One region of the Listeria rocourtiae subsp. hofi genome, then DNA from elsewhere that is predicted to be linked to it. Evidence: riboswitches for the same ligand, from Rfam matches in the RefSeq annotation. Region 1 holds a riboswitch; the other holds the start of a gene.
The links. A riboswitch is a leader RNA that binds a small molecule or an ion and turns the genes downstream of it on or off. The one in region 1 is predicted to bind S-adenosylmethionine.
Positions count from the first base shown of each region.

Region 2: it holds a riboswitch for S-adenosylmethionine, as region 1 does, so the genes downstream of both, metX (homoserine O-acetyltransferase MetX) here and R8925_RS01215 (methionine ABC transporter ATP-binding protein) in region 1, are expected to answer to the same signal.

Region 1 is NZ_CAUYTL010000001.1:233,433-239,404, reverse strand. Features, by position in the region: gene R8925_RS01225 (MBL fold metallo-hydrolase) at 129-1,241, shown strand; gene R8925_RS01220 (DUF3006 domain-containing protein) at 1,249-1,479, shown strand; SAM riboswitch class I at 1,550-1,659, shown strand; gene R8925_RS01215 (methionine ABC transporter ATP-binding protein) at 1,787-2,818, shown strand; gene R8925_RS01210 (methionine ABC transporter permease) at 2,802-3,452, shown strand; gene R8925_RS01205 (MetQ/NlpA family ABC transporter substrate-binding protein) at 3,667-4,521, shown strand; gene R8925_RS01200 (M20 family metallopeptidase) at 4,546-5,739, shown strand; gene R8925_RS01195 (peptide ABC transporter substrate-binding protein) at 5,889-5,972, shown strand, end outside.
Region 2 is NZ_CAUYTL010000040.1:18-5,989, forward strand. Features, by position in the region: gene R8925_RS13795 (LPXTG cell wall anchor domain-containing protein) at 219-1,604, shown strand; gene R8925_RS13800 (HdeD family acid-resistance protein) at 1,768-2,295, opposite strand; SAM riboswitch class I at 2,607-2,704, shown strand; gene metX (homoserine O-acetyltransferase MetX) at 2,813-3,922, shown strand; gene R8925_RS13810 (GyrI-like domain-containing protein) at 4,268-4,756, opposite strand; gene R8925_RS13815 (leucine-rich repeat protein) at 4,946-5,972, shown strand, end outside.

The DNA of each region.
Region 1 (5,972 bases):
TAAAGATTCTTGCTTATTTTCATTTTCGGGTCGTGTTTTATCTTTCCTAATCTCCCAACTTCTCGACAAAGTATTTACTCAGAGGGACGATTCTGCTATGCTAAAGTGTAGTGAATTGGGGAGTTGAGATTTTGAAAAAATTAGCAAAATGGAGCATTATTTTAGTCCTATTTATTGCTGGATGCTCGAATGGCACACAAACATCGAGCGTTACAGAAAACACACTAGAAGGCGCGAAATTTACCTTCTTTGATGTCGGGCAAGGGGATAGCACGCTTATTCAAGCGGACGATGGTACAACCGTTTTGATTGATACGGGGAGACATGACGATAATCGTATTTTGACGTATCTTGAAAAGGCGAATATCACCAAAATTGATTTGTTGTTATTGACGCACCCGCACTCAGATCATATCGGTAATGCGGATAAAGTAATCAAACAATATAAACCAAAAGAAATTTGGATGGATGGCCTCGTTTTTAATAGTTCCATTTATGAGCGCGTAATCGATGCTGCGCTAGCATCAGATGCTAAGTATAAAGAACCAAGGCGCGGTGAAAAAGCCACATTCGGCCCATTTGGAATTCAAGTTTTGAGCCCGGATAAACTTTCGGATAACGCAAACAATGACTCTATTGCGATTCGTTTAACGTACAAAGATATTGCCGCTATTTTTACTGGTGATGCTGAGAAATCGCGTGAGCGGGAAATGGTGGATAGCGGTCTTGATTTAGACGCGCAGATTCTTGATTTAGGCCACCACGGTTCGTCTACATCGAATCAACCTTATTTTTTAGATGCGGTCAAACCGGAAGTCGCGGTTTATTCTGCTGAGAAGGGCAATTCCTATGGGCATCCACATCGCGAAGTCATCCAATGGCTTAAAGATCGTGATATCAAGACATATGGAACTGATGTTGAAGGAACGGTAACAATTGAAACGGATGGCAAGCAAATTCATGTGGCAACAGAAAAATCAGGCACGCCACAACCAGGGAGCAATAATGGAAAACAAACAGCAGAAGAACCAGGAACATCAATTCCAGTACCTGAAACAATTAATATTAACACAGCAAACGCAGAAGAGTTACAATACCTTCCGAGTGTTGGGCCTGTATTAGCAGATAAGATTATTGCGGAAAGGCCGTACCGAACAATTGATGACCTGAAGAAAATAAACGGAATAGGCGATGGCATTGTTCGTCAAATTAAAGAACAAGGCAAAGCAACCGTAAAGTAGGTGAACCATGCGTAAAAAAGCAATTTTAGACCGTATCGAGGATGGGAAAGCCATTTTTCTTCTTGAGCCGGATCAGCAAATTTGGACCATCCCGCAAACGAAGTTACCTAACAATATTCATGAAGGTAGTTCCGTCCTCATCGAAGGAATGCAAATAACGCTAGATGTAAAAACAACCGCTGAAAATAAAGCGCGAATCGCGTCGAAATTAGAACAATTGCGCAACAAAAACAAATAACTTTTCCAAAAGTAGTTGACAGTATCCGAAATAAACGATATAGTTATAAAAAATAAATAACGACTTACACATTTTATCCAGAGAGGTGGAGGGATTTGGCCCTACGAAACCTCGGCAACAGATCATTTTTGATACTGTGCCAATTCCAACAAGCATTTCATTTTGCTTGGTAGATAAGATGAGACGACGAAGACTGCATTAATATGACTGTATAATTATTCGGTACATAGATGTTTGGACTAGGATCTCCTCTTATTCACTTAAGGGGAGATTTTTTTGTGTTAAGGCAACAAAGGGAGTGAATAGGATGATTGAATTCAAAAATGTAACAAAAACCTTCAAAAGTGGAGGCAAAGAAGTAACCGCATTAGAAGGTGTTAGCTTGACGATTGAAAAAGGCGACATATTTGGTGTTGTCGGTTTCAGTGGTGCTGGGAAAAGTACGTTGATTCGCACTGTGAATTTGCTTGAACGCCCCACAAAAGGCTCTGTAACTGTAGCAAGAACGGATTTAACGACATTGAAGCCTAAAGAACTTCGAGCAGAGCGAAAAAAGATTGGCATGATTTTTCAGCATTTTAATTTATTAAATTCCAAAACGGTTTTCGATAACATCGCGATACCACTAGCACTGATTCATACAAATCGAAAAGAACGAGAAAAAAGGGTACTGGAGTTGCTTCATTTTGTTGGCTTAGCAGATAAAGCAAAAAACTATCCCGATCAATTATCAGGTGGACAAAAGCAGCGTATTGGAATTGCACGAGCGCTCGCGACAAACCCAGATGTATTATTATGTGATGAGGCAACAAGCGCGCTAGATCCGGAAACAACAGGCGCGATTCTTGAACTGCTGCAAAAAATCAATAAAGAATACAATATTACAATCCTGCTTATCACGCATGAAATGTCGGTGATTCGTGAAATTTGTAATCGAGTAGCGGTTATGGAAGGTGGTCAAGTTATTGAAGAAGGCAAAGTATTCGATATTTTCTCAAATCCGCAGTCTCAAACTGCAAAAAACTTTGTCAAAACAGTTATCAATGACGACATCCCGGCGAGCGCTTGGAAGCTGATTCAGACCCATAATGCGACTGTTTGGAAATTTACATTTGTGGGTGAATCCTCAGGAAATCCACTACTCTCTAATATTGCGAAACAATTCGACGTCAATGTCAGCGTTTTAAGTGGGAATATTTCTGAAATTCAATCAATCGCTTTTGGTTATATGATTGTAGAAGTTACGGGTGAGGCTGAGGAAATAGCGAGAGCATTCGCCTATGCAACAACACAAAATGTCAAATTAGAGGAGGTTGGAGCAAATGGAAGTAACGTCTGAACAATTAAGCACAGCATTTATTGAAACGCTCTATATGGTTACTTGGTCGCTCTTGTTTGCCTGCCTTATTGGTATTCCACTTGGGGTTCTACTCGTTGTCACCCGAAAAGGTCATATTTTGCAAAATACGCTAATCTTTAATATTTTGAATCCGATTATTAATATTTTGCGTTCTGTCCCGTTCATCATTCTACTAGTGGCATTGATTCCTGTCACCCGCTTTATCGTTGATTCAAGCATTGGCGTCAAAGCAGCGATTGTCCCACTTGTTTTCTATGCTGGGCCTTATATTGCAAGACTTGTTGAAAACTCGCTTTTAGAGGTGGATCAGGGAATTATCGAGGCAGCTCAAGCAATGGGCGCAAATGCTTGGCAAATTATCTGGCGCTTTATGCTACCAGAAGGACTGAGCTCACTAGTTTTAACACTAACTACTGCGACAATTGGACTTGTAGGCGCTACTGCAATGGCGGGGGTTGTTGGAGCTGGCGGAATTGGGAACTTGGCGATTACCTATGGATATCAGCGTTATGATAACATTACGATGCTTGTTACAGTTATTATTTTGGTCGTTATTGTCCAGAGTGTTCAGTCTTTAGGGAACTTCATTTCTCGCAAAATTCGTCGCCGCTAGTGCCGGCGACGGCGAGAAAGGCTCATCTTCGCCGTTAAAGCCTGTGCTACGGTGCTCATGTACAGGTCGTACATTCCGCTCGTTGCTCGGATTTGCCTAGAATCTAAGCCTTTCTCGCCACCGCCTCGTTTGGTTGCTTAGTCAAAAAAGACTAGAAAATACGATTTTAAAGAATATAATAAATAAAACAAATAAAAATAAGGGAGTTTTTTGGATGAAGAAATTAATTTTAGTTTTAACGTTGGTATTGTTGGCTATTGTTGCTACTGCTTGTGGTGGTGGGGATGAGAAGGCTAGTGGAGATGAGAAGAACTTGGTGATTGGTGTCAGCGCTGGGGATCGTACATGGCCTGAAATTAAACGGATTGCTGCAAAAGACGGTATTACTATCGAATTGAAAGAGTTTAGCGACTATGTCTTGCCAAACCGCGCGCTTGCCGATGGAGACTTAGATGCGAATGCATTTCAAACAATTGCCTATTTTGACTCTTTTATTAAAGAGAATAAGTTAGATCTTGAGCCACTTGCTTCAACAGTGATTGCTCCAATGGGCGTGTATTCGAATAAAGTAAAAGACATTAAGGATATTAAAAACGGTGCAACTATTGCTGTTCCTGACGATATTACGAACTACGGTCGTGCGTTGCTGTTGCTACAAGAGGCTGGACTTATTAAATTGGTTGATGATTTTGACGGTAACGGTTCACCAGAAGCAATTAAAGAAAATCCAAAAAAGTTGGATATTAAGCCAATGGTTGCTGGTCAAATTCCGCGTGCATTAGATGATGTGGATGCTGCGACAATCAATAATGGCGTTGCTGTTGAGGCGAAACTTAATCCATTGAAAGATTCCATTTTCCTAGAGTCAGATACAGCGAAACCTTACATTAATATCATTGCTGTGCGTAAAGGTGATACAAATCGTGAAGCTTTGAAGAGAATTGTGGAAATTTATCACTCAGATGAAATGAAGAAATTTATTGAAAAAACATATAAGGGAAGCTCTATTCCGGCATTCATCCCGCTTGATGAGTTAGAAACCTACAAGGAAACTTGGTCTAAAAAATAAATTTGAAATAAGGAGGCGTTGCACATGGTACAAGCGAAACTGACATTGTCTGAGGTCATTGAAACAAATATTGATGCGAACCAAGACTTCTATATTGGTGTAAGTCACGATATTCATGATAATCCTGAAATCGGCAACGAAGAATTTTATGCAAGTGAAAAATTGGCAACGATTCTTAAAAAAGCTGGTTTCACGGTTGAGCTAGATGTAGCAGGGCACAAAACGGCTTTCCTCGCTCGAAAAAAAGCAGCTAAACAAGGCGCAACGGTTGCGTTTTTAGCAGAATATGATGCTTTACCTGGGCTTGGTCATGCATGTGGGCACAATATCATCGGTACGACAAGTGTGGCCGCTGCCATCGCGCTTGCAGAAGTTATTGAGGATATCGGCGGGGAGGTAGTTGTACTCGGGACACCAGCAGAAGAAGGTGGGCCAAACGGAAGTGCTAAAGGAAGTTTTGTGAAGCATGACCTTCTAAAAGGGATTGATGCTGCACTTATGATTCATCCTTCCAGTGATTCCGCGTTGACAACACCATCGCTTGCTGTAGACGTATTGGAATTCGAGTTTTTTGGCAAACCTGCACATTCAGCAGCAAACCCAGAGGACGGGATCAATGCTCTGGACGGCTTAATTCAGTTTTATAATGGTGTAAATGCTTTACGCCAGCATGTGACCCCAGATGTACGGATTCACGGCATTATTCTAGATGGAGGACAAGCACCTAATATTGTTCCGGATTATGCTCGTGCCCGCTTTTTCACACGTGCTGATAAACGTCGTCGTCTTGATGAAATCACTAAACGCGTGGTTCAGGTTGCAGAAGGTGCCGCGATTCAAACGGGTACTGCTTTCAAAGTAACGAATATCCAAAATGGTGTCGATGATTTCTTAATTAACAAGCAGTTTAATCGCCTATTCGCCCGTATCGCTGAGCAGCTAGATGAACCACTTATTGCAGATAGTCGCGGTATTGGTTCAACAGATGCAGGAAACATTAGCCAAGTTATTCCAACCATTCATCCGTATATCAAAATTGGCTCCAGCGATCTTGTCGGTCATACTGTAGAATTTCGCGAAGCCGCTAAATCGGTTGCTGGTGATGAAGCGCTAATCAAAGGTGCAAAACTCCTTGCATTAACCGCTTTAGAGCTCTACACGAATGAAACATTGCTAACGGATATCAAGAAAGAACATGAAGAATCAAAATCAATCTAGTCTATCAAAAAAGGAGACAGCTTAATACTTGTCTCCTTTAATGTGATAAACATTATATAATAATTCTATTAATTTAGAAAAAGGTATTTATTTTTACACCAAAATGTCGTATGATAGAAACAGTCACATAAAAAAGGGGAGTTATACATATGAAAAAAAACTATATTATTGGTCTTATTTTAATTGCTAGCATGCTTGTATTAGCAGCATGTGGTGGAGGAAAGGATACGGCA
Region 2 (5,972 bases), on a different contig from region 1:
TGCCAAGCCTGTAGTGGACTTTCACCACCTAGCATTTGCGCATGCTGGGCGCACAAAAATGAACCAGTATCTTTTTATGATACTGGTTTTTTATTACAAATATGTGACAAAAATTTGACAGAATGCGCTTTCTTTTGGAAATGGATACAAATTAATAGTGACAATACGACTAAAACTTAGTATACTAATCGTATTACACAAAAAAGGGAGAGAATTGAATGTCAAAAACAACAAAATTTGCTGGCGGCTTGCTCGCTTGTGGACTAACTTTTTCACTTGCAGCACCAGTATTCGCAGAGGAAGAAACACAAGTACCTGAGGCAATCACAGAAGCAGTAGTGCCAGAAGCTAGTGAAACTACAGAAACAACTCCTGCTACTGATGAAGTAACTACCGCAGAAGAAAACACACCGAAAGCACAATTAAAAACTGCTGTAGCTGTTCAAAAAGAGGACGTATCATTTGTTAAAGATGCTACACCAGCAGTTACTGATTTTGTAACAGCTTCTGATGCAAGCACAACGCTTGCCTACAAAGCAGGAACAGAGCCAAAAACATCGATTGCAGGAACATTCTCAACAACCATAGTTGCAACATTAGCTGATACAACAACACAAGAATTTATTGTTAGCTACACAGTAACAGAACCTGCGAAAGCACCTGTAGAAGCAGCGCCTCTTGCAACTGCAAAAACTAACGTAACGACTGAAATCAATACTGCAATAAAAGATCCAAGTAAATTTGTGACCGCAGCAACTGGTGTAACATTATCATTCGTGAAAGCACCCGTTGTTAACCGTCTAGGCGTACAAACAGTTACAGTTGTTGCTACTGATGGTACAACAACTGAAAATATTCCTGTTAGCTATACAGTTGTTGACACAACAAAACCTGAAATTGAAGTTTATGAAGATGATTTTTACGTAGGCCTTGACGAAGATTGGTATGTTGAAGAACTAGTTGATGCAACCGATAACTCTGGCTTCGTGAAAACCTATTTTGCTAACGGTAGAGAAACATTGGATACATCTAAAGAAGGTACATTCACAGTGGAGGTTATCGCAGAAGACGCTAGTGGTAATACTTCTAGCGTGACGCTGACTTATACTGTTATGGGAGAAGATTTCTACTTCTTTGACGCACCAGTAGTTAATAAAACAAAAACAACATCAACTGACATTTACGGAACTGCAGAACCGCTTACAACTGTATTTATTATTTCTGAAAATGGCGAAGAACTTCTCGGTATGGCTGACGCTGATGAGAATGGCAATTTCCATGCTAAATTAGATGCGGCTCTTGTTAAAGGACAAACTGTTTTCCTAATTAGTATGGATATGGATACTGGTGAGTTCAGTGACGTTTCTGAATTTACATTCCAAGGCGATTCACTCAAAGTTAATCCAGTCGATAACGCTGAAAAGCCAGCAATTGTTCAAACTGTCAAAAAAGCCCCAGTTAAACCTATTGCAGCACCTGCACCAGTGAAAGCAACAACATTAAAAGAACTACCGAAAACAGGAGACAATAGTTCTACTGGTTTGGTATTTGCAGGTTTCCTAGTTTCTGGGCTAGCTGTAGCACTTCTTAGAAAACGTGGATAATTGAATAAAAATTGGTGGGGAATTTACTTCCCTGCCTTTTCTTTTTATCCAACTCTTCACTTATTGTTTCAAAGTTTCATCTTTCTGATAACCTTAGTCCAAATAAAGAAGGCAAAAAATCCAGTCATTGGGATTTTTTTGCCTTTTAATAGTTACATCTATCTTATTTCAGTTTACCAACGAAGAAGAATGTTGCAATGCAGTTGATTCCTTGGACGATAAAAAATGTTCCAACAAGAATAACAATACCGATTGCTCCAACGATTGGATTGAATAGGGAGATGAATCCTAGAATAATTCCTAAAATACCTAGTGTTAACAACCAGCCCCACCCTTGTGCGCCTTCATTTTTAGCAGCAAATGCTCCGATTGTACGCATAATTCCGGCGAATAGAACCCACATACCGAAAACGAGAACGAGTGTGACCGTTCCTTCTAACTGGTCGGCTAATAGCAGGATTCCTAGTAATACGGATAAAATGCCTTCTGCTAATATCCAGCCTGATACTTTTTGTCCGCTACGGTTAGAGAAATATTGGATAATTTGGAACATTCCAAGAATTAACATCAATATTCCGATAAATAATGTGAATGATAGTAGAGAAATTCCTGGGTGAGCAACAAACCAGATTCCTAAACAAATCATTGCGATACCAGCAAGCAATACCAGTATACGTGTAAATGTTTTCATGATATGTAACACTTCCTTTTTTATGATTAGAACTTTTAGGCTCTGTTGCTTATATTACCCTACTTCTATTGATTAAAACACTAATTGTATTGAATAATATTTTATGAATTATGTTTTTAGTCACATTTGGATGATAAAATTAAAATGCAAGCGTAATTTTGATATTTTTTAGTAACTTTTGGAGCGTTACTTAGGAAGATGGCGCTTAAAAAATTCATAATTTGATTGAAGCTCTCTTATGTTAGAAAAATCTGTCTATTATCTTGACAACAGGGCCCAAATCAGTGTATGATAGAACCAATTTAATACGCTTCTTATCAAGAAAGGTGGAGGGACTGGCCCTGTGAAACCTTAGCAACCGGACGTTTGATCACGGTGCTAATTCCAGCAATTTTTGCGAAGATAAGCTGTTGATTGTAGAATCGTTGTTTATTCAACCTCTCCATCTTGACGCTTACTTAGCTCTTGATAGAGAGGTTTTTGTTTGGACTATTTTAAAGAGAGAACAGGTGATTGCATGGGAACGCTTAGACAAATGGAGCTTTTTAAGGAAATACCGTTGACGCTTGAAAATGGGGAGACGATTGGACCAATTGTGGTTGGCTTTGAGACATATGGAGAACTTTCTTTAGCGAAGGATAATTGCATTTTGCTAGAGCATGCTTTGACTGGGACGGCTCACGCGGCAAAACATTTTGGCGATGATGTTGCCGGTTGGTGGGATGATTTTATTGGTGCTGGAAAAACGATTGATCCGGTTGACTATTTTATTGTTTGTACGAATGTGTTTGGGGGCTGTAGTGGAACAACAGGGCCATCTTCTGTAAATCCGAAAACTGGCGCGGAATATCGATTGCATTTTCCAGGTTTTACGATTAAGGATATTATTAAGGTGCAAAAGGAATTATTGGATGCGCTCGGAGTTGTGCATGTCGTTTCGGTAATCGGTGGCTCGATGGGTGGGATGCAGGCAACGCAATGGGCGATTGATTATCCAACAATAACGGGCAGTGTGATAAATTTAGCCTCTCCCTTGGCAGCAAGTCCAGAGGCGATTGGATATAACTTGATTATGCGGATGGCGATTTTGAATGACCCTGATTTTAATGGTGGGGATTATGTTGGGCAACCTGAGGGGGGGCTAGCAACGGCACGGATGGTCGGAATGATGACGTATCGCACAAGTGAATTGTTTTCGAAACGATTTGAGCGATTTACAGTAGCTGATTCTTCCCCTGGCGCTTTTTCGAAAGAGCATTTCCAAGTGGAGTCTTATTTGCAATATCAAGGGGATTCTTTTGTAGAGCGTTTCGATGCGAATAGTTATTTGTATTTGACAAAAGCGATTGATTTGTTTGATGTGACGGTGAACGGCGTGGATGAAAAACCACTGTTTGCAGGTATTCAGATTCCGTATTTGCTAGTAGGTGTGACGAGCGATCAGTTGTTTCGAATTCATGATTTGCGCCGAGATTATGAACTGATGAAGGAATGGGATGTACCAGTGACGTATTATGAAGTGGATTCAGATTATGGACATGATGCTTTTTTGGTCGAAGTAGAGAAATTTCACCCGCTAATTAGTACTTTTTTGACGCAACATTCGATGATAGAATTGAAAAAATAAAACTGGGATAAAACTCATTATCATATAAAATAAGCGAGATATCATCAATCTTTTTTCGAGTAGGATGTGAATCTTGCTTGACAAAAAATCGAGCGAAAGCGTTTATATTCAGGGGATTTCCTAAAGAGCTAACCGTTCTCTTAATTCACGCTTAGATTAGGACTATACATGATGACTGAAAACGCTCGCAACAGAGCCACTAGATCGTTCTCCATTCCTGTCTATCTAAGCATCCTGAAAGAATGCCTACTCGCGATGCAAATAGGCATATTGTGGCTGTAGCGTATCACTTATTCGAACAGCCACAACAATGCGAGCTCTTTTCCAGACTCTTTTATACCAAATTTATTTTCGTATAACCGATATCCAAATCTCACATTCATAGTCATCTGCTCTATTATCTCCGAACCCGTAAACTTCCATCTGAGGTCCTGGTCCTTGTTCGTATTTACTATTTGGCAACCACTCCGTATAGATTTTTTGCCATGTTTGCTGAATTGCATCTGGTAATGAACCTATCGATTGAAACACAGCCCACTGTAGCCCTGGAACTTCCAATTTCCCTATACTACTAGGTAATTCTTCGGTGCTCTCCACTGCAATCCAATAATCCATTTCCTGTTTTAGCGCTTGCTCCTCAGATATGCTACAAATCCCCATATATTTCGTAATCTCTCCATTTCCAAGCTCCTTCAATCGTCCCATTATCCCCTCCGACCAAGATTCTTCCCAAAATTTAGGTATATCAATTAAGTTTTGTCCTTCTTTAAATGAAAAGACTTTTTTGATACCAACAACCTGAAACTCTTCGCGCTTAACAATTTTATAATCCATATCTCCATCCCTTTTCAAAATTTGACTTCTATTTACGTACCTCAAATATACCCTTTTTTCAAACAAAAATTCTTTCCAATACTTGTACCACAAAAAATGCACAAAAATAGAAAAAGAAGTGAGAGACTTTGTTCCTCACTAAAGCTATCATTAAAATATACCAAAATACAAGGAGGACTTTCTATTATTATGAAAAAGTACAGGCTTCTCTTTATTGCACTATTCCTTTTCATGGTGTTGCCTATACTAAGCACGCCAAGCAACGCGGAAGCATCAACGCCAAATTTCACGTCAAGCATTCCGAGTACTGATTACATTGTATTGGAAATTACAGGATCCGCCGCAACTGGAGACCAAGTGTTAAATCACTTGAAAAATATGGATTTGCAAGGGAATAAAATAAAACGGCTGAAAATAATTGGCAATATGACAACAGATGGTAATCAAGGTGTGTTTACCCTATCTGATCTTGAAGAACTCGAATTAGATGGAACAACTGATGTCCCTGCCTTCTTAGCTTATCATGCTTCTAATTTAAAAAAATTGACTGACACGAACAATACAATCAGATCAATCGGTATGTATTCTTTTGCCTATAGTGGCCTTGAAGAAGTCGAACTTAATAGTGTCACGACATTGAATACAGGTGCTTTTAGAGAATGCCAATCACTCATCTCATTCAAAAGTTCTACCCTTCAGAACATGAGTAATTGGGTATTTTCCGGTTGTGCATTATTGACTATCTTTGAAGCAGCAAATTTGTCTGGACAATTGGTAAGTTCTTCATTGGAAAACACAAATATTGATACACTTGATTTGCCCAACATAACAGCTGTTTCGCCTTGGACCCCAATAAAAGACCTTAAAAACTTACGTGTGCTAAACTTAAACAGCATTTCAATAGCTCCTAGAAATTTTCTGAGTGCAATTGGTTCTGAGCGGTTAGAATATGTAGCAATTAAAAATGTAACCAATATTGAGCAACCGGATGTATTTGCTACTGGGAACACTAATATCTCCAACCTTTTGATTCATATTTCTGATAAAATAAACTTTGACAGTATTGATGAAACAAGCTTACATGCTAATACTGTTGTTGCCTTTCCAAAAGCCTCCACTGAACAATCCGTAAACGAAGGGGAACCGTTAACCATCTCTGCCTTCGCTTTTAAAACAGCACCAACAACAAATGTCACATTCCAGTGGTTTAAAAATA